4 regions of the Tabrizicola sp. T46 genome follow, and region 1 is predicted to be linked to each of the others. Evidence: riboswitches for the same ligand, from Rfam matches in the RefSeq annotation. Region 1 holds a riboswitch; each other region holds the start of a gene.
What was found. Region 1 has a riboswitch for cobalamin ahead of AC2D9V_RS09220 (ABC transporter ATP-binding protein). Riboswitches for the same ligand answer to the same signal wherever they lie in the genome.
Positions count from the first base shown of each region.

Region 2: linked by a shared signal. The riboswitch ahead of AC2D9V_RS08300 (DUF1636 family protein) and the one ahead of AC2D9V_RS09220 (ABC transporter ATP-binding protein) in region 1 are both predicted to bind cobalamin.
Region 3: linked by a shared signal. The riboswitch ahead of AC2D9V_RS08365 (energy-coupling factor ABC transporter permease) and the one ahead of AC2D9V_RS09220 (ABC transporter ATP-binding protein) in region 1 are both predicted to bind cobalamin.
Region 4: linked by a shared signal. The riboswitch ahead of bluB (5,6-dimethylbenzimidazole synthase) and the one ahead of AC2D9V_RS09220 (ABC transporter ATP-binding protein) in region 1 are both predicted to bind cobalamin.

Region 1 covers NZ_JBXVVV010000002.1:337,553-342,837, forward strand. The annotation lists gene uvrB (excinuclease ABC subunit UvrB) at 168-2,351, shown strand; gene AC2D9V_RS09205 (REP-associated tyrosine transposase) at 2,375-2,881, opposite strand; gene AC2D9V_RS09210 (hypothetical protein) at 2,944-3,231, opposite strand; gene AC2D9V_RS09215 (excinuclease ABC subunit B) at 3,453-3,878, shown strand; cobalamin riboswitch at 3,923-4,136, shown strand; gene AC2D9V_RS09220 (ABC transporter ATP-binding protein) at 4,169-5,014, shown strand; gene AC2D9V_RS09225 (ABC transporter substrate-binding protein) at 5,035-5,285, shown strand, end outside.
Region 2 covers NZ_JBXVVV010000002.1:163,959-169,243, forward strand. The annotation lists gene AC2D9V_RS08280 (cobyric acid synthase) at 1-871, shown strand, start outside; gene AC2D9V_RS08285 (hypothetical protein) at 1,267-1,410, opposite strand; gene AC2D9V_RS08290 (hypothetical protein) at 1,475-1,624, opposite strand; gene cobO (cob(I)yrinic acid a,c-diamide adenosyltransferase) at 1,647-2,279, opposite strand; cobalamin riboswitch at 2,316-2,530, shown strand; gene AC2D9V_RS08300 (DUF1636 family protein) at 2,624-2,995, shown strand; gene cobW (cobalamin biosynthesis protein CobW) at 3,004-4,038, shown strand; gene cobN (cobaltochelatase subunit CobN) at 4,142-5,285, shown strand, end outside.
Region 3 covers NZ_JBXVVV010000002.1:177,767-183,051, forward strand. The annotation lists gene cobM (precorrin-4 C(11)-methyltransferase) at 1-69, shown strand, start outside; gene AC2D9V_RS08355 (cobyrinic acid a,c-diamide synthase CobB) at 69-1,397, shown strand; gene cobA (uroporphyrinogen-III C-methyltransferase) at 1,398-2,126, shown strand; cobalamin riboswitch at 2,170-2,388, shown strand; gene AC2D9V_RS08365 (energy-coupling factor ABC transporter permease) at 2,420-3,091, shown strand; gene cobF (precorrin-6A synthase (deacetylating)) at 3,145-3,891, shown strand; gene AC2D9V_RS08375 (phosphotransferase enzyme family protein) at 3,884-4,828, shown strand; gene AC2D9V_RS08380 (DMT family transporter) at 4,871-5,285, opposite strand, start outside.
Region 4 covers NZ_JBXVVV010000005.1:109,457-114,741, reverse strand. The annotation lists gene AC2D9V_RS16925 (efflux RND transporter periplasmic adaptor subunit) at 1-984, shown strand, start outside; gene AC2D9V_RS16920 (ABC transporter permease) at 981-2,114, shown strand; gene AC2D9V_RS16915 (ABC transporter ATP-binding protein) at 2,118-2,810, shown strand; gene AC2D9V_RS16910 (hypothetical protein) at 2,826-3,206, shown strand; gene bluB (5,6-dimethylbenzimidazole synthase) at 3,252-3,974, opposite strand; cobalamin riboswitch at 4,018-4,204, opposite strand; gene AC2D9V_RS16900 (sterol desaturase family protein) at 4,261-5,115, opposite strand; partial or broken gene AC2D9V_RS16895 (ArsR/SmtB family transcription factor) at 5,204-5,285, shown strand, end outside.

The DNA of each region.
Region 1 (5,285 bases):
CACCTCTTCTGTCTGCCTTAGCGGCTTCGGCAAGTCCGGGCAACGCTTTCAAGGCCCGGTCGGATCGGCGGTCAGATCGGCGGTCGGATCGGCGGTCGGATCGGCGCTTGAACTGGAACAAAAACGGATCAAGTCTGATGGGCCGCGACTCAAGGCAGAGGACGCAGATGCCCCACAACAACGCCAACGCCCTGACCGAACGCCCCGAGGTGCTGACCCGGCCCAAGCTGGAAGGCGGCCGGCGATTCGTCCTGTCCACGCCCTTTCAGCCGGCGGGCGACCAGCCAACCGCTATCGCCGAACTGACCGCCGGGGTGCTGGCGGGCGAGCGTGACCAGGTGCTTCTGGGGGCCACCGGTACCGGCAAGACCTTCACCATGGCAAAAGTGATCGAGGAAACCCAGCGCCCCGCGATCATCCTTGCGCCGAACAAGACCCTTGCCGCCCAGCTCTACGGGGAATTCAAGGGCTTTTTCCCCGACAACGCGGTGGAATACTTCGTCAGTTACTACGACTACTACCAGCCCGAGGCCTATGTGCCGCGGACCGACACCTATATCGAGAAGGAATCCCAGATCAACGAACAGATCGACCGGATGCGCCACTCGGCCACCCGGGCGCTTCTGGAACGGGATGACGTGATCATCGTTGCCTCGGTTTCCTGCATCTACGGCATCGGGTCGGTCGAAACCTACTCGGCCATGACGCAGGACCTTGTGGTCGGCCAGATGTATGACCAGCGCAAGGTCATGGCGGAACTCGTGGCCCAGCAATACCGGCGGCTGGAAGGCAGCTTCCAGCGCGGGGCGTTCCGGGTGCGCGGCGACAGTCTGGAGGTCTGGCCCGCCCACCTTGAGGATCGCGCCTGGCGGTTTTCCTTCTTCGGCGAGGAACTGGAGTCGATCGTCGAATTCGACCCCCTGACCGGTGCAAAGACAGACACGTTCAAGCAGATCCGCATCTATGCGAACTCTCATTACGTCACCCCGCGCCCGACACTGGCCCAGGCGATCAAGGGCATCAAGGACGAGCTTTTCCACCGGCTGAAGCAGCTACAGTCCGAGGGGAAACTCCTCGAGGCACAGCGGCTGGAGCAGCGCACCAACTTCGACCTCGAGATGCTGGAGGCGACCGGCTCTTGCGCCGGGATCGAGAACTACTCGCGCTACCTCACCGGCCGCGCCCCGGGCGAACCGCCGCCGACGCTCTTCGAATTCATCCCCGACCACGCCATCGTCTTCGCCGACGAAAGCCACGTCTCGGTCCCCCAGATTGGCGGCATGTACAAGGGCGACTTCCGCCGCAAGTTCACGCTGGCCGAACACGGGTTCCGCCTGCCCTCCTGCATGGACAACCGCCCCCTGAAGTTCGAGGAATGGGATGCAATGCGGCCCCAGTCCGTCTTCGTCAGCGCCACCCCCGCGGCGTGGGAACTGGAACAGACCGGCGGCATCTTCACCGAACAGGTCATCCGCCCGACCGGCCTTCTGGACCCTGTCGTGGAAATCCGCCCGGTCGAGATGCAGGTCGACGACCTCTTGGACGAAATCCGCAAGGTCTCGGCCAAGGGCCTGCGGACGCTGGTCACCGTGCTGACCAAGCGTATGGCCGAGGACCTGACCGATTACCTCCACGAACAGGGCATCCGGGTGCGCTACATGCACTCCGACATCGACACCATCGAACGCATTGAAATTCTGCGCGATTTGCGGCTGGGGGCCTTTGACGCTCTGGTCGGGATCAACCTCTTGCGCGAAGGCCTCGACATCCCGGAATGCGGGCTGGTCGCGATCCTCGACGCGGACAAGGAAGGTTTTCTGCGGTCGGAGACCAGCCTCATCCAGACCATCGGCCGCGCCGCGCGGAACGCGGAAGGCCGGGTCATCATGTATGCCGACCGGATCACCGGGTCGATGGAACGGGCGCTCGCCGAGACCAACCGACGGCGCGAAAAGCAGATGGCCTACAACGCCGCGCACGGGATCACGCCCGAGACGGTCAAGAAGAACGTCGAGGATGTGCTGGCCGGCCTCTGGCAGGGCGACACCGACATGTCCCGCGTGACGACCAAGGTCGACAAGCCAATGGTCGGGTCGAACCTCGCCGCCCATCTGGATGCTCTCCGCGCCCAGATGCGCAAGGCCGCCGAGAACCTGGAGTTCGAGGAAGCCGCCCGCCTGCGGGATGAGGTCAAGCGGCTGGAGGCGGTGGAGCTTGCCGTGGCCGATGACCCGTTTGCGCGGCAGGAGGTGATCGAGGAAGCGGTGACAGAGGCCACCAAGATGGCCGGACGGTCGACGGCAGGGCGGGCCGGTCAGCGGGGCGGCAAGCGGTCGCGGCGGGGTAGGTAGAGGCGGTGGGCGCGCCGCCCACCCTACGCGACGGCCCGTAGGGTGGGCGAAGCGCCCACCTTCGTCCGCAGATCACGGTGGATCGTCGAAAACGGCCAGTCCACCGCCTTTTTCACATAGCCATGCCGGACCGGATCGCTGAGGCAATGGGCGATGGCGCGCGCCTCCTCATCAGGGTCGCGGATCATGTGCTCCCAGAACCGGCGCCGCCACAGACCCGCCTCGCGCTTGGCAGACATGCTGCGCGATTGCGGGCCCCGCAATCCGGTCGCAAAGGTGAACCGCGCCTTGATCTTCTGCCAGCGTAGGGAAAAGTTGGCATCCCCCGGTGGCAGGGTCCAGACGGCATGGATATGGTCAGGCAGGATCACCATGGCCTTGCAGTCGATCGGGTGTTCGGCAGCTGTCATCCGATAGGCTTCGCGCAAGTGTTGGATGTGGTCGGTCAGGGCAGTCGCCCCCTTCACGGCAAGATTGACCGTAAAGAAATAGGTGGCACCCGGGACGCGCATCCGGCGGTAGTTCGGCATGTGGCAGGCCTTCCAAGGGTTTCCCTTTCGAAAGGTGGGCGAAGCGCCCACCCTACCTTGCGTCACTCCACCAAGACGATGTCCGGATCGCCTGCGCGGAAGGTCGTGATCTCGTGGCAGGTGACAACCTCGCTTTCCCGCTCTTCCCAATAGCGCGGGTCTGCCAGCACCGCCTCGGGCAAGCGGTCCTTCTGGAAGATCCGCCGCTTTTGCCGCTTCACCGTCACCTCGAAACGGTTCGACCGCAGCCGCGCACCAGGGCGCAGGAAACCTTCGCGCAGCACCTCGGCCCGGTCCTGCAAGCGCTTGATCTCGGCCTTCAGCCGCGCGAATTCGTCCACTGGGTCCATCAGCACCTCCTCCTGCTTCCCGCAGTCTCGGCCAGCTTGGTTGCAGCAAGGTTAACGCGGACCCGAACACGTCCCCCGCCCGCCGGATGTGCCGGACCGCCAGAGACCGTCAGGTCTTCGCCTTCGTCATCTCGGGCCGAGAGGCCGACGACCTGGCGGCGGCGCGGGCGCTGATCCGGGGGCTTGCTTGACGATCCCGGCTGCCGGTCCATCTCCCCTCCATGCGCGTCCTCTTTGCCCTCCTGCTCGCCTCGCCCGCCCAAGCCTGGGAGTTCACCGACACGCCGGTCTGCACCATCCTGAACGACACGCCGACCCTGCAGGTCCGCGTGACCTACGATCCGTCCCTGCCAGAGCCTTACGCCATCACCCTCACCCGCCCCGATCCCTGGCCGGTGACAGACACTTTCGGTCTCAGCTTCAACGGCCCCGCCGCAATGACCATCGGCACCGCCCGCCACCGCCTTTCACCGGACGGGCGGACGCTGACAGTTAGCGATACGGGCTTTGGCAACGTGCTTGACGGCCTGGCGCTGAACAGCACCGCCACGGCGCTTGCCGGGGAGACCAGGGTCCCCCTTGACCTTTCCGGAGCGCGGCCTGCGGTCGAAGCCTTCCGGGACTGCGGCGTGGCACCCTCGGCCTGAGACCAGGGCGCATCGCGGTCGGACTTGACCTGACGCGGCACCTCGGCCATACCCGACGCGATGGTTCCCGGCCAAACCAAGCGCGGCCGGGTGAAAAGGGAACACGGGTCGGGTGTAGGCATCAGCCGCCCATTCCGTGACTGCCCCCGCAACTGTAGGCGGCGAGCGACCCCCGATGCCACTGGCCGGAACCGGCCGGGAAGGTGGGGAGAGCAGAGACCCGCGAGTCAGGAGACCTGCCATCGCAGCAACAGACCGACCCGGGCGGGGTGTCCCGGAAGGAGCATGCGATGGATATGCCATGGCAGCCACCCGCGGCTGCAACAACTGATCCCGTGGCGCGGTCTGCGCCGCTTGCGGGCCCGACCGCTGTCGAGGTTTCCGGCGTATGCTGGGGGCCGAAGGGCCGCCCGGATATCCTGTCGGATATCAGCTTTGCCGTGCCGCAGGGCCAGGTCATGGCGATCTGCGGTGCGAACGGGGCGGGGAAGTCCTCGCTTCTCAGGCTGCTCTACCGTCATCAGGCACCGCGCAGCGGTTCGGTGCGGCTGATGGGCCGGGACATCTGGGACATGGGCGCGTCCGAGGCCGCGCGCCATCTTGCCGCCGTCCTGCAGGAACAGCCCGCCGACTTTGCCCTGACCGCCCGCCAGATCGTGGCGCTGGGCCGCCTGCCGCACCGGAAGACCTGGGGCCCCGGCCATGCCGCCCCCGGCAGCGCGGATGCGGCGATCATCCAGTCTGCGATCCGGCGGATGGACCTGGACGGTATGGCCGACCGCCCCTTCGCCACCCTTTCGGGGGGTGAACGCCAGCGTGTGATGGTCGCCCGCGCCCTTGCGCAAGAGCCACGGATCATCGTGCTGGACGAACCGACCAACCACCTCGACATCCGCCACCAGCTGGAGCTCCTGTCACTTCTGAAGGGCCTTGGCCTGACGGTGATCGCCACGCTGCATGACCTGACCCTGGCCGCCGAATTCGCGGACCGTGTCCTGATCCTGCGGGAGGGACGCATCCTAGCCGACGGCCCGCCCGAGGACGTCCTGACCGAGGTGACCCTCGCCCGGGCATTCAACGTGCAGGCCCGCATCGACCGGTCCGGCGATGCACCGCGCTTTTCCTTCCACCTCTGACAACGCCTGAGACTCTTCACATGATCCGACTGTCGCTTGCCGTCCTGTTCCTGTCCGCCTCCGCCGCCCTGGCCTATCCTGTCACTGTGAAAAGCTGCGACCGGGAGGTGACCTTCGACGCTGCCCCCACTCGCGCGATCTCGCATGACGTCAACCTGACCGAGATGATGCTGGTCCTCGGCCTGCGCGACCGGATGGTCGGCTATACCGGCATCTCCGGCTGGAAGACGCTGGACGAGGAGATGCGGGCAGGTGTGGCCGAGCTGCCAGA
Region 2 (5,285 bases), 170 kb from region 1:
CATCAACAAGTTCCGCGGCGACCCGCGCCTTTTCGACGACGGCTATCGCCTGATCGAGGCCCGAACCGGCTGGCCGGGGCTGGGGGTCATCCCGTGGTTTCCCCATGCCCACCGCCTGCCGGCCGAGGACGCGGCGGATCTGGGCGGCACGCGGGGATCGGGCGGCTTCCTGATCGCAGTCCCGCACCTGAACCGGATCGCCAACTTCGACGACCTCGACCCCCTGGCGCAGGAACCGGGCGTCACGCTGAAGATCGTCAGGCCCGGCCAGCCCCTGCCGGTCGAGGCCGACCTCATCATCCTGCCCGGCTCCAAGGCCACCATCGCCGACCTTGCCCATTTCCGCGCGGAAGGCTGGGACATCGACCTTGCGGCGGCCTTGCGCCGGGGCGCGCGGGTGCTGGGCCTTTGCGGCGGTTACCAGATGCTCGGGCGCGAAATCGCAGATCCCGACGGGATCGAGGGGAAGCCGGGGTCGGCTCCGGGCCTTGGGCTGCTGGACGTCACCACGGTGATGACGCCGGACAAGCACGTGACTGAGACCGTGGCGCGCCACCCCGCCTCCGGCACGGTCGTCAGGGGCTATGAAATCCACCTCGGCAGAACGGAAGGGCCGGACCGCGCCCGGCCCCTCTTCACCGTCAGCGGCCAGCCGGAAGGCGCGGTTCGGGCGGACGGGCGCGTGATGGGCAGCTACCTGCACGGGATGTTCACCGAGGACGCCTTCCGCCGGGCCTTCCTTGCGGGCCTGGGCGCCGTGCCGGGACATGCGAGCTACGGGGCGGTTGTCGAGGAAACGCTGGACGCGCTGGCCGACCATCTGGCGGCGCATGTGGATTGCGACAGGGTCTTCGCGCTGGCGAAGGGCTAGGCGCGGGACCGCTCGGCCTTTGACCGACCTCGCAGGGGGCCTTCAGCCCCCTCGGCGCTGAAGCGCCTAACCCCCGAGGATACTTGAGCAGAAAGGAAGCCATAAACCTTAACGGCTTATTCAGACGAATCATCGAACCTGCTGAGGCGGTACATGCGGGGACGCCGATGACCGCCAGATGGGAAGACGCCCTGTCGTCGGGATTCCCGGCGGCAGGGTTCCCTTGACCCGCAAGCCGTTTTCCTTTCTGCACAAATATCCTCCGGGGGTCCGGGGGTGGAAAACCCCCGATCGCGCTTGGTCCGTGGCGCCCCCCGCTGGCCAGTGGTGCAGCGGCAGCGCCGGCCGAGCGGGGCTCGATGCCCCCGAGGGCGGCCCCCCTTTTCGGGAAGGCCCTAGAAGAGCCCGTCGCCGCCCTGTTCCTGCTCGATTGCCTCGTCGGCCACGACAGCGACCGCCCCGCCGACCAGAACCGGCGCGCAGGCCGACAGCACAAGCGCGGCGGCAAGGAGGGTGAGGCGAAGCGATGACTTCATCATGGTCAGATCCTTTTCCGGGTGCCGCGCAGGACGTGCGACGGGTGTTTATTCTCGGGGCGATACCTTACGGGGACGACTGACCTGCGCTGGCTTCTACCGGCGCTGCGTCCTCGGCAGGACCGAAGACCACCACGCCGCCATAGAAGAAGGGTGTGCAGGCGGAGAGAACGGCCAACGCGACGCCAAGGGCAGCCTTGATCACCACGCGTTGCATCGTTGAGCCCCCCTTCGCGCCCTTAGAACTCCACCCCTGCCTGGGCCTTGATGCCCGACCGGAACGGGTGCTTGACCAGCGTCATCTCGGTCACGAGATCCGCCGCCTCGATCAGTTCGTCCTTCGCGTTCCGTCCCGTCAAGACCACATGGGTCAGGGGAGGCTTTTCGGCGCGGAGAAACGCCAGCACTTCGGCGAGGTCGAGGTAATCGTAGCGGAGCGCGATGTTGATCTCGTCCAGAAGCACCAGGCGGATGGAAGGGTCGCGGATGAGTTCCTTCGCCTTTTCCCAGCCCGCCCGGGCGGCGGCGATGTCGCGGGCCTTGTCCTGGGTTTCCCAGGTGAAACCTTCGCCCATTGCGTGGAACTGGCAGAGATCGGGAAAATGGGTGGTCAGAAGCCGCCGCTCGCCCGTGTCCCAGGCGCCCTTGATGAACTGCACGACCGCAGAGGGCATCCCGTGCGCGATGCAGCGCAGGATCATGCCGAAGCCGGAGGAGGACTTGCCCTTGCCCGCGCCGGTATGGACGATGATCAGCCCCTTCTCGCCCGACTTTCCGGCCATGATCCGGTCGCGCGCTGCCTTCTTCTTGGCCATCTTCGCGGCGTGGCGGGCGAGGTCATCCGTTGCGGGTGTCGTATCGGCGTCGGTCATGGTCGGTCGTGTCCTTGACAAGGCCCCCCCATCTGCCTCAGGTGGACGGGTGCTGGTTCCTGTTTATGACAGGCGAAGAGGGAATGCGACAGGCCCGCCCGACGAAATGGGCGACCCGAAGCAGCCGCCCCCGCGACCGTGACCGGAGAGGTCCCAAGGCCACTGGCGTCATGCCGGGAAGGCGGGGGCCGTGGGGAGATCCTCTCCCCGTATCCGCAAGCCGGGAGACCTGCCAGCGCAGAACGGTAACCGGCGGACGGGGTGTTCCGCGACCGGTGATCGGCGGCCCCACACGTCGGGCGGCCCCTCGCTGGCCCACCCTTTCCGCCTTCGGATAGGCAACCATGGGCGCGACCCTTTACGTCTGCACCACCTGCAAGGCCGGCGAGGCCCCGGCCGAGGGCGCACCGCCCTGCGGGGCCCGGCTGCATGCCGCGCTGACGGCGGACGCGCCGCCCGAAGGCGTTCGCATCATCGGGGTCGAGTGCCTTTCTGCCTGCAACACTGGCTGCGCGGTGTCGCTGACAAAGCCGGGGGCCTGGTCCTATGTCTATGGCCGCCTGACGCTGGACGACGTTCCAGCGATTCTCGAAGGTGCGGCGAAATACGCCGCGACCGGGGATGGTATCGTCCCCTGGCGCGACCGCCCGACCGTCTTCCGCAAGCAATCCATTGCCCGCGTTCCCCCACATCCCCTGCCAGAGGCCGCCGAATGACCGAACAGATGAACGACCTGGGGAAAATCCCCGTCACCGTGATCACCGGCTTCCTCGGCGCGGGGAAGACCACGCTCATCCGCCACCTGATGCAGAACCCGCAGGGCAAGCGCCTGGCGATCCTCGTCAACGAGTTCGGCACCGTGGGCGTCGACGGCGACATCCTGAAATCCTGCGCGGATGAGAACTGCCCGGCGGAAAACATCGTGGAGCTGGCCAACGGCTGCATCTGCTGCACCGTCGCCGATGATTTCATCCCGACGATCGAGCAGCTGATGGCCATGCCGCAGCGCCCCGATCACATCCTGATCGAGACCTCGGGCCTTGCGCTGCCGAAGCCCCTTCTCAAGGCCTTCGACTGGCCCGCGATCCGCAGCCGGATCACGGTGGATGGCGTGATCGCGCTTGCCGATGCCGAGGCGGTGGCGGCGGGCCGGTTTGCCCCCGACGTGGACGCGGTCGAGGCGCAGCGCGCTGCCGACCCCAGCCTGGACCACGAAACGCCACTTTCGGAGGTCTTCGAGGACCAGATCCTCTGCGCCGACCTGATCCTGCTTTCGAAGGCCGACCTCGCCGGGGATGCGGGCCTTGCGACAGCGCGCGAGGTAATCGCGGCCGAGCTGAACCGCCCGGTGCCGATGCTGCCGATGACCGAAGGTGTCATCGACCCGCGTGTCGTCCTGGGCCTTGCCGCGGCGGCGGAGGATGACCTGGCCGCGCGCCCCTCGCACCACGACGGGGCGGATGACCACGAGCATGACGATTTCGATTCGGTCGTGATCGACCTGCCGGAGGTGACTGACCCCGAGGCCCTGGCCGCGGCGATTCAGCGCCTGGCGCATGAGCTGAACATCCTGCGGGTCAAGGGCCATGTCGCCGTTGCCGGCAAGCCGATGCGGCTGCTGGTGCAGGCCGTCGGCGCCCGCGTGCGGATGCAGTACGACCGCCCCTGGGGTGCCGCGCCGCGCCTTTCGCAGCTTGTCGTCATCGCCGAGCATGACGACATCGACGAAGCCGCGATCCGCAGGGTAGTGGGGGCCTGACAGCCGTGACTTACCCTCTCCTCACCTTTGGGCGGGAAGCGCCCCCCTACTTCCTCGGGGGAGAGGGACGGGGTGCGGGGGCAACCGCCCTGCGGAGAGTCTGATGCACGTCGTCTTCCGCGAAAGCCATGGGCTGGAGGAAACGGAAACCCCGTTCGACCTGGGGCAGGATCCGGCCGACCTTGTGGTCCTCAGCTTTTCCGACAGCGACCTTGGGGCGTTCACGGCGGGCTATGAGCGCATGCGTAGGGTGGGCAATACTGCCCACCCTACCGTGCGTCTCGCCAATATCATCGCGCTCAAACACCCGATCTCCGTCGACACCTATGCCGAACGCACGCTCTCCGGCGCGAAGGCGATCCTCGTCCGCCTGATCGGGGGTGAGGCCTACTGGCCCTACGGCCTTGCCACGCTGCAGGACCTTGGCCGTCGGAAAGGCACGGCGCTGGCGATCCTGCCGGCCGATGGCCGGCCCGACCCGCGGCTTGATGCGCTGTCGACGCTTCCCGTCTCGACGCTGCGACGGTTGCAGGCGTTGTGTGACGAGGGCGGAGCAGTTGCGGCCCATGCCGCCCTGGCTCAACTGGCCCTGGCCGCGGGCATCTATGCCGCGCCTGTGATGGGCGACAAGACCGTGCCGCCGATGGGGTTCTATGACCCCGAGCGGGGAGTGGTTCCGGCACCGGCTGCCGCAGGCGGTGTCCTTGTCACCTTCTACCGCAGCTACCTGACCTCGGGCGATACTGCGCCGGTGGATGCGCTGATCAATGCGCTGCGGGCCGAGGGCTTTGCGGCCTATGGCGCCTTTGCGGCCAGCCTGAAGGCCCAGGGCGCTGCGGACTGGCTGTCCTCGCATCTGACCGCCTGCCCGCCGGTCGCGATCATCAATGCCACCGCCTTCTCGGCGCGGGGAGACGACGGGCGGACGCCCTTCGACGCGGCGGACTGCCCTGTCTTCCAGGTGGCGCTGTCGACCAACCGCCGCCGCGACTGGGCAGCATCGGAACGGGGCCTGTCGCCTGCCGATCTTGCCATGCATGTCGTGCTGCCCGAGGTCGACGGCCGCCTTTTCGCCGGGCTTGTCAGCCACAAGAGCCCTGGCAAGCGCCACCCCGAATTGCAGTTCTCGCGCTTTGCGCACCGGGCGGATGCGGGCCGCGTTGCCGCGGTGGTGGAGCGTGTCAGGCGCTGGCACAGGCTTGCGGTCACCCCCGCCGCAGACCGAAAGCTGGCGGTTATCCTGTCCA
Region 3 (5,285 bases), 160 kb from region 1:
GCCGGGGACTATGACCGGCGCTATCGCCCCGTCGGCACCCACCCGCGCTTTCCGGGGACGGAGTCATGATGCGGGAATCGACGGTTCCGGGCCTGATCATCTCGGCCCCGGCCTCTGGGACGGGCAAGACCACGGTGATGCTGGGGCTTCTGGCCGCGCTTCGCGACCGGGGGCTGATGGTGCAGCCCTTCAAGAACGGGCCGGATTACATCGACCCGGCTTTTCACCGGGCGGCCAGCGGGCGCGAGAGTTTCAACCTGGACAGCTGGGCCATGCCGGGGGCGATGCTGGATGGGATGCTCAAGGCGGCGGAAGGAGCGGACCTGATCCTTGCGGAAGGGTCGATGGGCCTTTTCGACGGCGTGGCCGCAGCAGGGGCAGCGGGGAACGGGGCGACGGCGGACCTGGCGGAACGGATGGGCTGGCCGGTGGTGGTGGTGATCGACGCTTCCGGCCAGGCGCAGACGGCGGCGGCGGTGGCGCTGGGGCTGGCGCGCTTCCGGCCGGGGGTGCGGGTGGCGGGCGTGATCCTGAACCGGATCGCGAGCCCGCGGCACGAGGCGCTTGTGAGGAAGGGAATGGAGGAAGCAGGGTTGCCGGTCTTGGGCGCGCTGCCGAAGCGCCCGGCGATCGCGATGCCCGAGCGGCATCTGGGGCTGGTGCAGGCCGAGGAGCAGCCCGCCCTTCAGGCGCTGATCGCCGAGGCTGCCGGGCTGGTGCGCGAGGGGGTGGACCTTGACGCGATGCTCGCGGCGGCAGGGACAACGGCACGGGCCGCTCCGGCGGCACGGATCACGCCCCCGGGTCAGCGGATCGCCCTGGCGCGGGATGTGGCGTTCAGCTTTGTCTATCCGCACCTTCTGCAAGGCTGGCGCGCGGCGGGCGCGGAAGTGCTGCCCTTCTCGCCCCTCGCCGATGAAGGACCGGACCCCGGGGCCGATGTCTGCTGGCTGCCGGGTGGCTATCCCGAACTGCACGCGGGCGCCCTTGCCGCGGCGGAGGGGTTCCGCGCGAAGCTCCAGGCCTTTGCCGTGGCGCGGCCCGTGCATGGCGAATGTGGGGGCTACATGGCAATGGGCGCCGCGCTGATCGACAAGGACGGCACGAGCCACCGGATGGCCGGGCTTCTGGGACTGGTGACGAGCTACGCCAAACGGCAGATGCATCTGGGCTACCGGCGGGCCGTTCTTGCACAGACCATTCCCGGACAGCCAACCGGTGCCGCGCTTTCGGGCCACGAGTTTCACTATTCGACCATCGTTGCCCAACCCGATGCCGCCCTTGCGACCGTGACCGATGCCACCGGTACAAGCGTTCCCGAGACAGGGTCCTATCGACTCCAGTCGGGGGGCGGGCTATCGACCGGCACCTATTTCCACTTGATCGCGAGTGCCTGAATGACCGGCTTTGTCACCTTCGTCTCGGCGGGACCGGGTGATCCCGACCTTCTGACCGTCAAGGCGGTCAAGGCCCTGCAGACGGCGGATGCGGTCCTTTACGATGACCTTTCCGCGGGGCCGATCCTGGCCCTGGCTAGGCCCGGGGCCGATCTTGTGGGGGTGGGCAAAAGGGCGGGGCGCGCCTCGCCGAAACAGGACCATGTCAGCCGCCTTCTGGTGGACTATGCCCGGACCGGCGCGCGCGTGGTTCGGCTGAAGTCGGGCGACAGCGGCATCTTCGGCCGGCTCGAGGAAGAGCTCGAGGCGCTGCGGGCCACCGGGATCCCTTGCGAGATCGTGCCGGGTGTGACCTCCGCCTCGGCCGCCGCCGCCGCTGCCGGGATCCCGCTGACCCGGCGCATCCACGCGCAGCGGGTGCAGTTCATCACCGCTGCCGACACGTCGGGGAACCTGCCGCCGGGGCTGAACCTGCCCGCGCTGGCCGACCCCCATGCCACCACCGTGGTCTTCATGGGCAAGCGGACCTTTCCGGCGCTGGCGGCGGCGCTGATCGCGCATGGCCTGCCACCCGGGACCCCGGCCCTTCTGGCCGAGGCGGTCAGCACGCCCGACCAGCGGCTCCTGCGGTCCACCATCTCGGAGCTGGCCGAATCGCTGGCACAGGACCGAAGCTCCCTTCCTGGGCTCATCCTGATCGGCCCCCTGGCCCGGGGCGTCGGGGACTGATCCCGTCCCGTCGCCTTCGATCTTGACCATTCGGGGTGCGAGGCGCAGACAGGCGGGGCAAGGTGTCCCACCAGGTGCAAAGCGCCGGGACTGAAACGGGAATGAGGAGCGGGCCAACCGAAGCCGGGGCCCGTGTCATCAGCCGCCCCCGCGACTGTCAGCGGTGAGCGGGTCTTCATCCGCCACTGTCCCTTAGGGATGGGAAGGCGAAGGCCCGCCGCGATCCGCCAGCCAGGAGACCGGCCTTGCGGGAACGAAACAACCGCCGTCGGGTGTGACGGACAGGAGGGACAATGCATATCGAACCGGGCCTCGTCGACGGGGCCAAGATCGGACTGAGCTACGCGACCGCCGCCGGGGCGGGCGGGGTGGCGCTTTACCATGTCGTCAAGGCAACCCGCGAAAGCGGCATCGCCCCGGTCGCCCTGCGCTCGGTCATCGCCACCGTCGGCGTGTTCATCTTCTTCGAAGTGTTCCCGCATTTCGCCGTTGGGGTAAGCGAGGTGCACCTCATCCTTGGCTCCACCTTGTTCCTGATCCTCGGGGCGGGACCCGCGGCGGTCGGGCTGGCGGCGGGGCTTCTGATCCAGGGCCTTGTCTTCGCGCCGGCCGACCTGCCGCAATATGCGATGAACGTGACCACGCTTCTCGTCCCTCTCTTCGTGATGATGGAGGTCGCCAAGCGCGTCGTCGCCCCGGGAACGGCCTATGTCGACCTGCAATACCGCCAGGTGCTGTCGCTGTCGCTGGTCTATCAGGGGGGCATCGTCTCGTGGGTCGCGTTCTGGGCGATCTACGGGCAGGGCTTTGCCGCCGATAACCTTGCAGCGATCGCCACCTTCGGCCTGGCCTACATGGCCGTTGTCCTGATCGAACCGATTGCCGATCTTGCGGTTCTGGCCGGTGCCAAGGCGCTGAAGGCGCATGGCTCGCCTCTCGTCGCGCCGCGCCTTTACGCGGCCTGATCCATCAGGCGCGGCCTTGCCAAGGGGCCGCGCCGTCCTTGTGGTCGATGTCCATGTTCACGCTATCCCTCATCGGTATCGGCACCGGCAATCCGGACCATCTGACCGCCGAAGCCGCTGCTGCGCTGAACGGGGCCGATCTGATCCTTCTGCCGCGCAAGGGCGAGGACAAGTCGGACCTTGCCGACCTCCGCCGCCTGATCCTGTCGCGCGTCCTGACCGCCCCGGTCCCGGTCGCCGAATATGACGTGCCGACGCGTGCGGATCAGGCGGACTACCTGGGGGCCGTCAATGACTGGCATGATGCCATCGCCGGGGTCTGGCGCGACGTGCTGGCCAAGCGCCTGCCAAAGGGTGGCAAGGTGGCGCTGATGGTCTGGGGCGACCCTTCGCTTTACGACAGCACGCTGCGCATCGCCGCGCGGCTGGGCGGGGTTACGGTGCGGGTTGTGCCTGGCATCACCAGCCTGCAGGTCCTGACGGCAGCCCACGGCATCGCGCTGAACACGCTGGCCGCCCCGATCACGATCACCACCGGCCGCCAGCTGCGCGAGAAAGGCTGGCCGGATGGGGCAATCACCGTGGCGGTGATGCTGGACAGGGGCGGGGCCTTCACCGCCATCGATCCGGCTGACACCACCATCTGGTGGGGCGCCTATGTCGGCATGCCGCAACAGGCGCTGATCCAAGGCCCCTTGGCGCTGGTCTCGGACGAAATCCTGGCCACGCGGGCCCGCCTTCGGGCCGAACATGGCTGGATCATGGACATCTATCTTCTGCGGCGCGGTGGGGATGTCTGAAATCATCGCTCGGGCGTTGCCGCTTTACGGGCTTGCGCCGGACAGACCCCTTTCCCTTCTGAACCGGTCCGAGAACGAGACCTGGCGGGCCGGCGACCTTATCCTGCGGCTGCACCGGCAGGGCTATCACACCAAGCGCGAGATCGCCTCGGAACTCGCCTGGCTGGCGGCCCTCCAAGACCTGCCGGGCCTGCGCACCGTTGCCCCAATCGCGGGGCGCGATGGGCCGGTGACCGAGATCGACGGGCGCTTCATCGTCGGCTTTGCCCCGATCGCAGGGCAGGAATTGCGTCCCGGCGATGACCTTGCCCGCTGGTTTGCGCCCCTAGGTGCTGCGACGGCGCGGCTTCACGGCCATGCAAGGGGCTGGACACCTCCGCCGGGCTTCACCCGCAAGCGCTGGGATGTCGAGACGATCCTCGGCCCCCGTCCGCATTGGGGCGACTGGCGGCAGGCGCCGGGGCTGGATGCCGGGGCGACCGCAGTTATCGAACGGGCGACCGGGCTGCTGGCCGACCGGTTGCGCGCCCATGGCACCGGGCCGGACGTCTTCGGCCTGATCCATGCCGACCTGCGGCTCGCCAACCTGATGGTGGACGACGCCGGGCTCTGGGCCATCGACTTCGATGACTGCGGCTTCGGCTGGTGGGTCTATGACCTTGCCGCCGCCCTCTCCTTCATCGAGACCGACCCCCGCCTGCCCGACCTGATTGCCCGTTGGTGCGAGGGCTACTCCGGCGTGGCTGCCCTTCGCCCGGAAGACCGCGCGATGATCCCGGACCTGGTCCTTCTGCGCCGCGTGCTCCTGACCGCATGGCTTGCCAGCCGCGCGGACAGCGACACGGCGGCGGCGCTGGGGGGGCCGGAGTATACGCAGGGCACCTTGGCACTGGCCGAAGAGTTCTTGTCCGACGGGCTCGCGAGACTTCGACCGTAGAGGGGCGATCTTTCGCAGAATGATCGTCGCCCCGCGGAAGGTTCAGTCCTTCAAGAGCAGCCAGAGCGACAGCACCGTCATCGCCACGCCGACGAGGACCAGTCCCAGCGGCAGATCGCCATGCAGCGCGATCTCCCACAGGATGACCCAACTCGGGACCAGATAGGTATAGGCCATGACCTTGGCTGCGGGCAGCCGCAGGGTGGCGTATTGCAGCAGGACGAAGGTCATTGCGCTGGCCGCGACGGCGACATAGGCCAGCGTGACCCAGACAATGGGCGGCAGCGCCGTCCAGTCCGTGGTCCGGATCGCCGGCCAGGCCCAAAGGGTCAGAAGGGCGGTGCCCGCCACCATCATCCCGAAGGTGAAGACCACCGCCGGCTCGCCCCGGTTCAGCTTGCGGACCATCGGCGCGTAAAGCGCATGGGCGACGCAGCCCCAGAAATAGGTCACCTCG
Region 4 (5,285 bases), on a different contig from region 1:
CGCGTAGGATTTGAGTCCAGCGGAACACTGATGTCGCTTACGGTCGATGCAGGTGACCGCGTGGCACAGGGGCAAGCGCTGGCCGAGCTGAATCAGGATGAGCAGGAGGCGCGGCTCGCGCGTGCCCAGGCCGCCGTGGCGGCGAACGCTGCCAATCAGGCCAAGGCGGAAGCGGCTGTCCTCCGCGCCACGGCAATCCTGGCGCAGCGCGAGACGGCCAACCGCCGGCAGGCCGAGTTGACCCGACAGGAAGCCGCATCCATCCAGCGCGCGGAGGAGGCGCAGCGAGATGAAGACGTCGCTCGTGCTGACGTGAAAGTTGCCGAAGCGGAACTCGCCGTCATTCGCGCTCAAGGGCAGGATGCAGTCGCTGCCCTGCAACTTGAACAGACGCTGCTGGACCGTCACCGCTTGACCGCGCCCTTTGATGCGCTGGTTGTCACACGCTTGGCCGAAACCGGGGCCGTGGTTCGGTCAGGCGATCCGATCTTTACCCTGATCGACCCCGATACGATTTGGATTCAGGCCTACATTGACGAAGAACGCGCTGGTCAGCTGGCCCTTGGCCAGCCCGGCACCATCCGTCTGCGGTCTCAGCCTGCCAGCGAATTCACGGGCACGATCACCCGCATCGGAGTGGAAAGCGACCGGGTGAACGAGGAACGCCGCGTCTGGCTGACCTGCTCGGATTGCCCGCCGCAAATGTTTCTGGGCGAACAAGCCGAGGTGCGCATCCTGACTGCCACACGCGCCACGGCCCTGATGGTGCCTGAAGTGGTGATTATGGGCTTCGACGGGTATCGCGGCACGGTTTGGATCGTCCAGGACGGTAGGCTTTCGCGCGCCGACCTGACATTCGGCGCGCGTGACGACCGGGGCCGGGTGGAAGTGACGGGCGGGTTGCCCGATGCTGCGCAGGTCGTGGCCGTCCCGTTGCAAGGTGTGGATGAAGGCCGGCTTGCTCACATCGGAGCTGCGCCATGAACCTTGCCATCAAGGATATCCGCCACGGCCTCTTCCGCTTTGTCCTGACCTGTTTGGGACTTGGGCTTCTGATGACGGTCGTGCTGGCGATGATCGGCATCTACAACGGCCTTGTCGCAGATGCCCTGGCCGTCGTGAAGGCCCCTGCCGCTGATGTCTGGGTGGTCGAGGCTGGCACACAAGGCCCCTTTGCCGAAGCGTCAAGCATCCCGGCCACGACCCGGGACGCCGTGGCCCGCATGCCCGGAGTGGCCGAGGCCGGGGCCATCGCTTACCAAGCGATCGAGGCCAGCCATGCCGGCAGGACCTTGCGGCTCTATGTCATCGGCTTTGAACCCGGTCGTCCCGGCGGACCGCAGCGCATTACCGAAGGGCGGGGGCTGGGCAGAAGCCACTTTGAACTGCTGGCAGACCGCAAGACCGGTCTGGTGCCCGGAGAGACCATCCGGCTGGGACGCGACCGCTTTACCGTCGTGGGATTGGTCGAGGATGCGATGAACTCAGGCGGCGATCCGGCAGTCTATGTGACTTTGGCTGATGCATTGACGTTGCAGACGGCGATGGACCCGGCCGCTGCCCGGGTGCAGGCGGCTCGGGGCGATGGCGGCCTGCGCCCACCGACGGTGGCCGCCGTTGTTGCCCGGCTGCAGCCCGGTGCCGATGTGGAGCTTTTGACCGCGACGGTTCGGCAATGGAAACACCTCTCCGCCCTCAGCCAAAGTGAACAGGAGCAGCTTCTGCTTGCCTCGGTGGTGGACCGGGCGCGGCGCCAGATCGGTCTGTTCCTGGGGATCCTGCTGTCTGTCAGCGCCGTGGTGATCGCACTCATCATCTACACCATGACCATGGAGAAGCTGAAGCAGATCGCTACCCTGAAGCTGATCGGCGCCCCGGATCGAACCATTGTGGGCCTGATCGTGCAACAGGCGCTGATCCTTGGCATCTCTGGCCTTGCGATCGGGCTGGCCCTGATCCTTCTGGTCAAGGACAGCTTTCCCCGACGCGTAGTGCTTGAGCCGTTCAACGCGCTGGTGCTGACCGGCATCATCCTGATGGTCTGCCTTGTTGCCTCGGGTCTTGGCGTCCGCGCGGCGCTGAAGGTTGACCCTGCCACAGCGCTCGGGGGCTGACCCATGCCGCCGGGCGACATTCTGGTCGATGTGCGGGGCGTCGCCAAGCATTATGGCGAAGGCGAAACCCGTGTCGATGCCTTGCGGTCCGTGGATCTGCGGGTACATGTCGGCGAAGTCATCGCGCTGCTGGGCCCGTCCGGTTCGGGCAAGACGACGCTGCTGAACGTGATCGGCTGCATTCTTGCCCCGACCGCGGGCCGGGTCGAACTGGATGGCGATGCGGTGTTCGACGGCAAATGGCTCCGCAGCGATCTGCGACAGCTGCGCCTGGACAAGATCGGCTTTATCTTTCAGGCGCACAACCTGTTGCCCTTCCTGACCGCCGAAGAGAACGTCTCGGTCGTGCTGGACCTTGCGGGCTGGCCTGCCGAAAGAGGCCGCGAACGGGCACGCGAACTGCTTGATTACCTTGAAGTCGGGCATCGGGCCAAGGTGAAGCCAGCCCTGCTTTCCGGGGGCGAAGCGCAACGCGTCGCCATTGCCCGCGCGCTGGCGAACCGCCCCCGGATCATCCTGGCCGATGAACCCACGGCTGCGTTGGACAGTGGTCGGGCGCAGCTTGTGGTGGACCTTCTGCGAAAGCTCGCCAGCGACCAGAAGGCCTGCATCATCGCCGTGACGCATGATGAAAAGATCTTCGACCGTTTCGACCGCCTGATCCACCTGCGCGATGGTCGTCTCGTGGACAGCTGAACCAAGGAGAAGGCCATGCCCGCCCGCAGAAAGCCCCTGACGGCCGTCGCCTTTGTCGCAATCGTCTTCGGTCTCCTGACTATCGTTTCTGGAGGCCGCGCCCTTTTTGGTGGCGCCGACATGGGGGCCGTCGTCCCGTTCGTTCTGTGGTTCAACTTCCTAGCAGGGTTTGCCTACATCATCGCGGGTCTGGGGCTTTGGTATAGGACTGGCTGGGCACCCGGCCTTGCCATCGCCATCACCCTCGCGACCGGAGCGATCTTTGCGATGTTTCTCTTGGAGGTCTGGCGCGGGACTGCATACGAGGCGCGGACGATGGGTGCGATGGCGCTGCGCCTTGCGATCTGGGTGGTGATCAGCGTCGTGGCGGCAAGGGAAAAGGCCAGTCGCGCATGACGGAAGGCAATCCTTTCACAGGGCACCATGCGGCCTGCCGCGATACTACCAAGCAGGCGGCGTCACGTCTGACGGGAGATCCCGTGCCCCCTCGCACTGACCCCAAGCGTCGCAATAGATCAACTGCTCCAGCGGCAGGCGGCTTGCCCAACCCTTAGCCGCCAATTCGGGCTGGTCGTAAAGCTCTTCGACGTGGCCGAGGCAAAGCCAGGCCACCGGAACAACGCTTTCGGGCAGGCCAAGGATCTCGCTTAACGCGCCCGACCGAAAGATGCTGACCCAACCCACACCAATCCCTTCCGACCGAGCCGCCAGCCAGAGGTTCTGAACAGCACAGACGGTCGAATAAAGGTCCATCTCGGGCGCGTGGGTGCGGCCAAGCACAACAGGGCCGCCACGCGCGCGATCGCAAGTGACGCAGATGCTGACCGGCGCTTGCAGGATGCCTTCAAGCTTCAGGCTGGAATAGAGCGGACGGCGGTCAGGTCCGAACATCGCTTCGGCTTCGGCGTTTGCATCGGCAAAGGCGGCCTGAACCCGACCTTTCACACCGGAATCCCGGACAATGATGAAGTTCCACGGCTGCATGAACCCAACCGAAGGCGCATGATGGGCAGCCGTCAAAATGCGCATCAGAACATCTTTGTCCACGGGAGTGTCCGTAAACTGCGAGCGCACGTCGCGGCGCGAGAAGATAGCGCGATAGACGGCAGCGCGCTCGCCTTCGCTGAAGGCTCCGGCCGCGACCGGAGAGGCAGAAACGGACATGACGGTCCCCCTTCGTCGAAACGGGCGCGCCGCCGGCCTTCGGCGCGTCCTGTTTCGTCTGGCCGGTCTTCTGACTTGGCTTCGCGCGGGTGCTGCGCCTTCCCGGTCATTCGACCCGTGGCAAATGCAGCCCCATCCACCTTACAGCGTTGGGCACGTCGCAGGATTTCACTGCGTTCCCGATTATCCCGCCACGGAAAGCGGCGGGCACCAAACGCCGCCACTCTAGGCGTAAGTTCGATCTGGCGCAATCAGCGCGGCACTCCCGACGAAGACAGACGTAAAATCATTCTGTGGGATCCTTCAGCTCGGAATTTGGATCGAGGGCGTAGCCGCTCGCTGGTCCACGAAGGGGCTGAATCAGCATCTGGTCGAGCCACAAATCACGGTGTGTACGAAACTGTTCGATCCCGATCTCCATCCCCTCGTGTCCCTTGGCGGGCTGAGCGATGTAGGTGCCGAGCAGCCGGTCCCACCACGGCAGGTTGAAGCCGTAGTTCGAGTTGGTCTCGCGCGGGTCGGTGGAATGGTGGACGCGGTGCATGTCCGGCGTCACGACGAACAGGCGCAGCACGCGGTCCACCGGGCGTGGCAGGTCGATATTGGCGTGGTTGAACAGCGCGGTGGCGTTCAGGACCACCTCGAAGAGCAGCACCGCGACGGCGGGCGGGCCGAGCGCCGCGACCACCGCCAGCTTGATGCCCATCGAGATCAGGATCTCGACAGGATGGAACCGCAGGCCGGTTGTGACGTCAAAATCAAGATCGGCGTGGTGCATCCGGTGCAGCCGCCAGAGCCCCGGCACCGCATGGAACATCACATGCTGAAGGTAGATCGCCAGATCGAGCAGCAGCATCGAGACGATGATCGCGACCCAGACTGGCACATCGAGATTGTGGAACAGGCCCCAGCCGCGATCCTCGGCCATGACGGCCAGCCCGACAGCGAGGATCGGGAACGACAGCCGCAGGATGACCGTATCGACCACCACGAGCGCAAGATTATTGGTCCAGCGGATCACCCGCGGGATCTGCCGTCTGCGCCGGGGGGCTGCCACTTCCCAAAGCGCCATTGCCGTCAGAACACCCAGAAAGATGGCAAGACGGATGGTCGCCTCGGTGGCAAGGATGGTCTCGGACATGGATCGCTCGCCTTTGGCCTTGTGGGGCGCGATGGAATCGCTATTATTCAAGGCAACGCTTGAATGATCTAGCGTCAGGAGACAGGCCTTGTCAATCAGCCCGAAGCTGGCCCTGCTGGAGGAATACGCCCTTGTCGCGCGCGCCTTGTCGGCACCGGCGCGTCTGATGC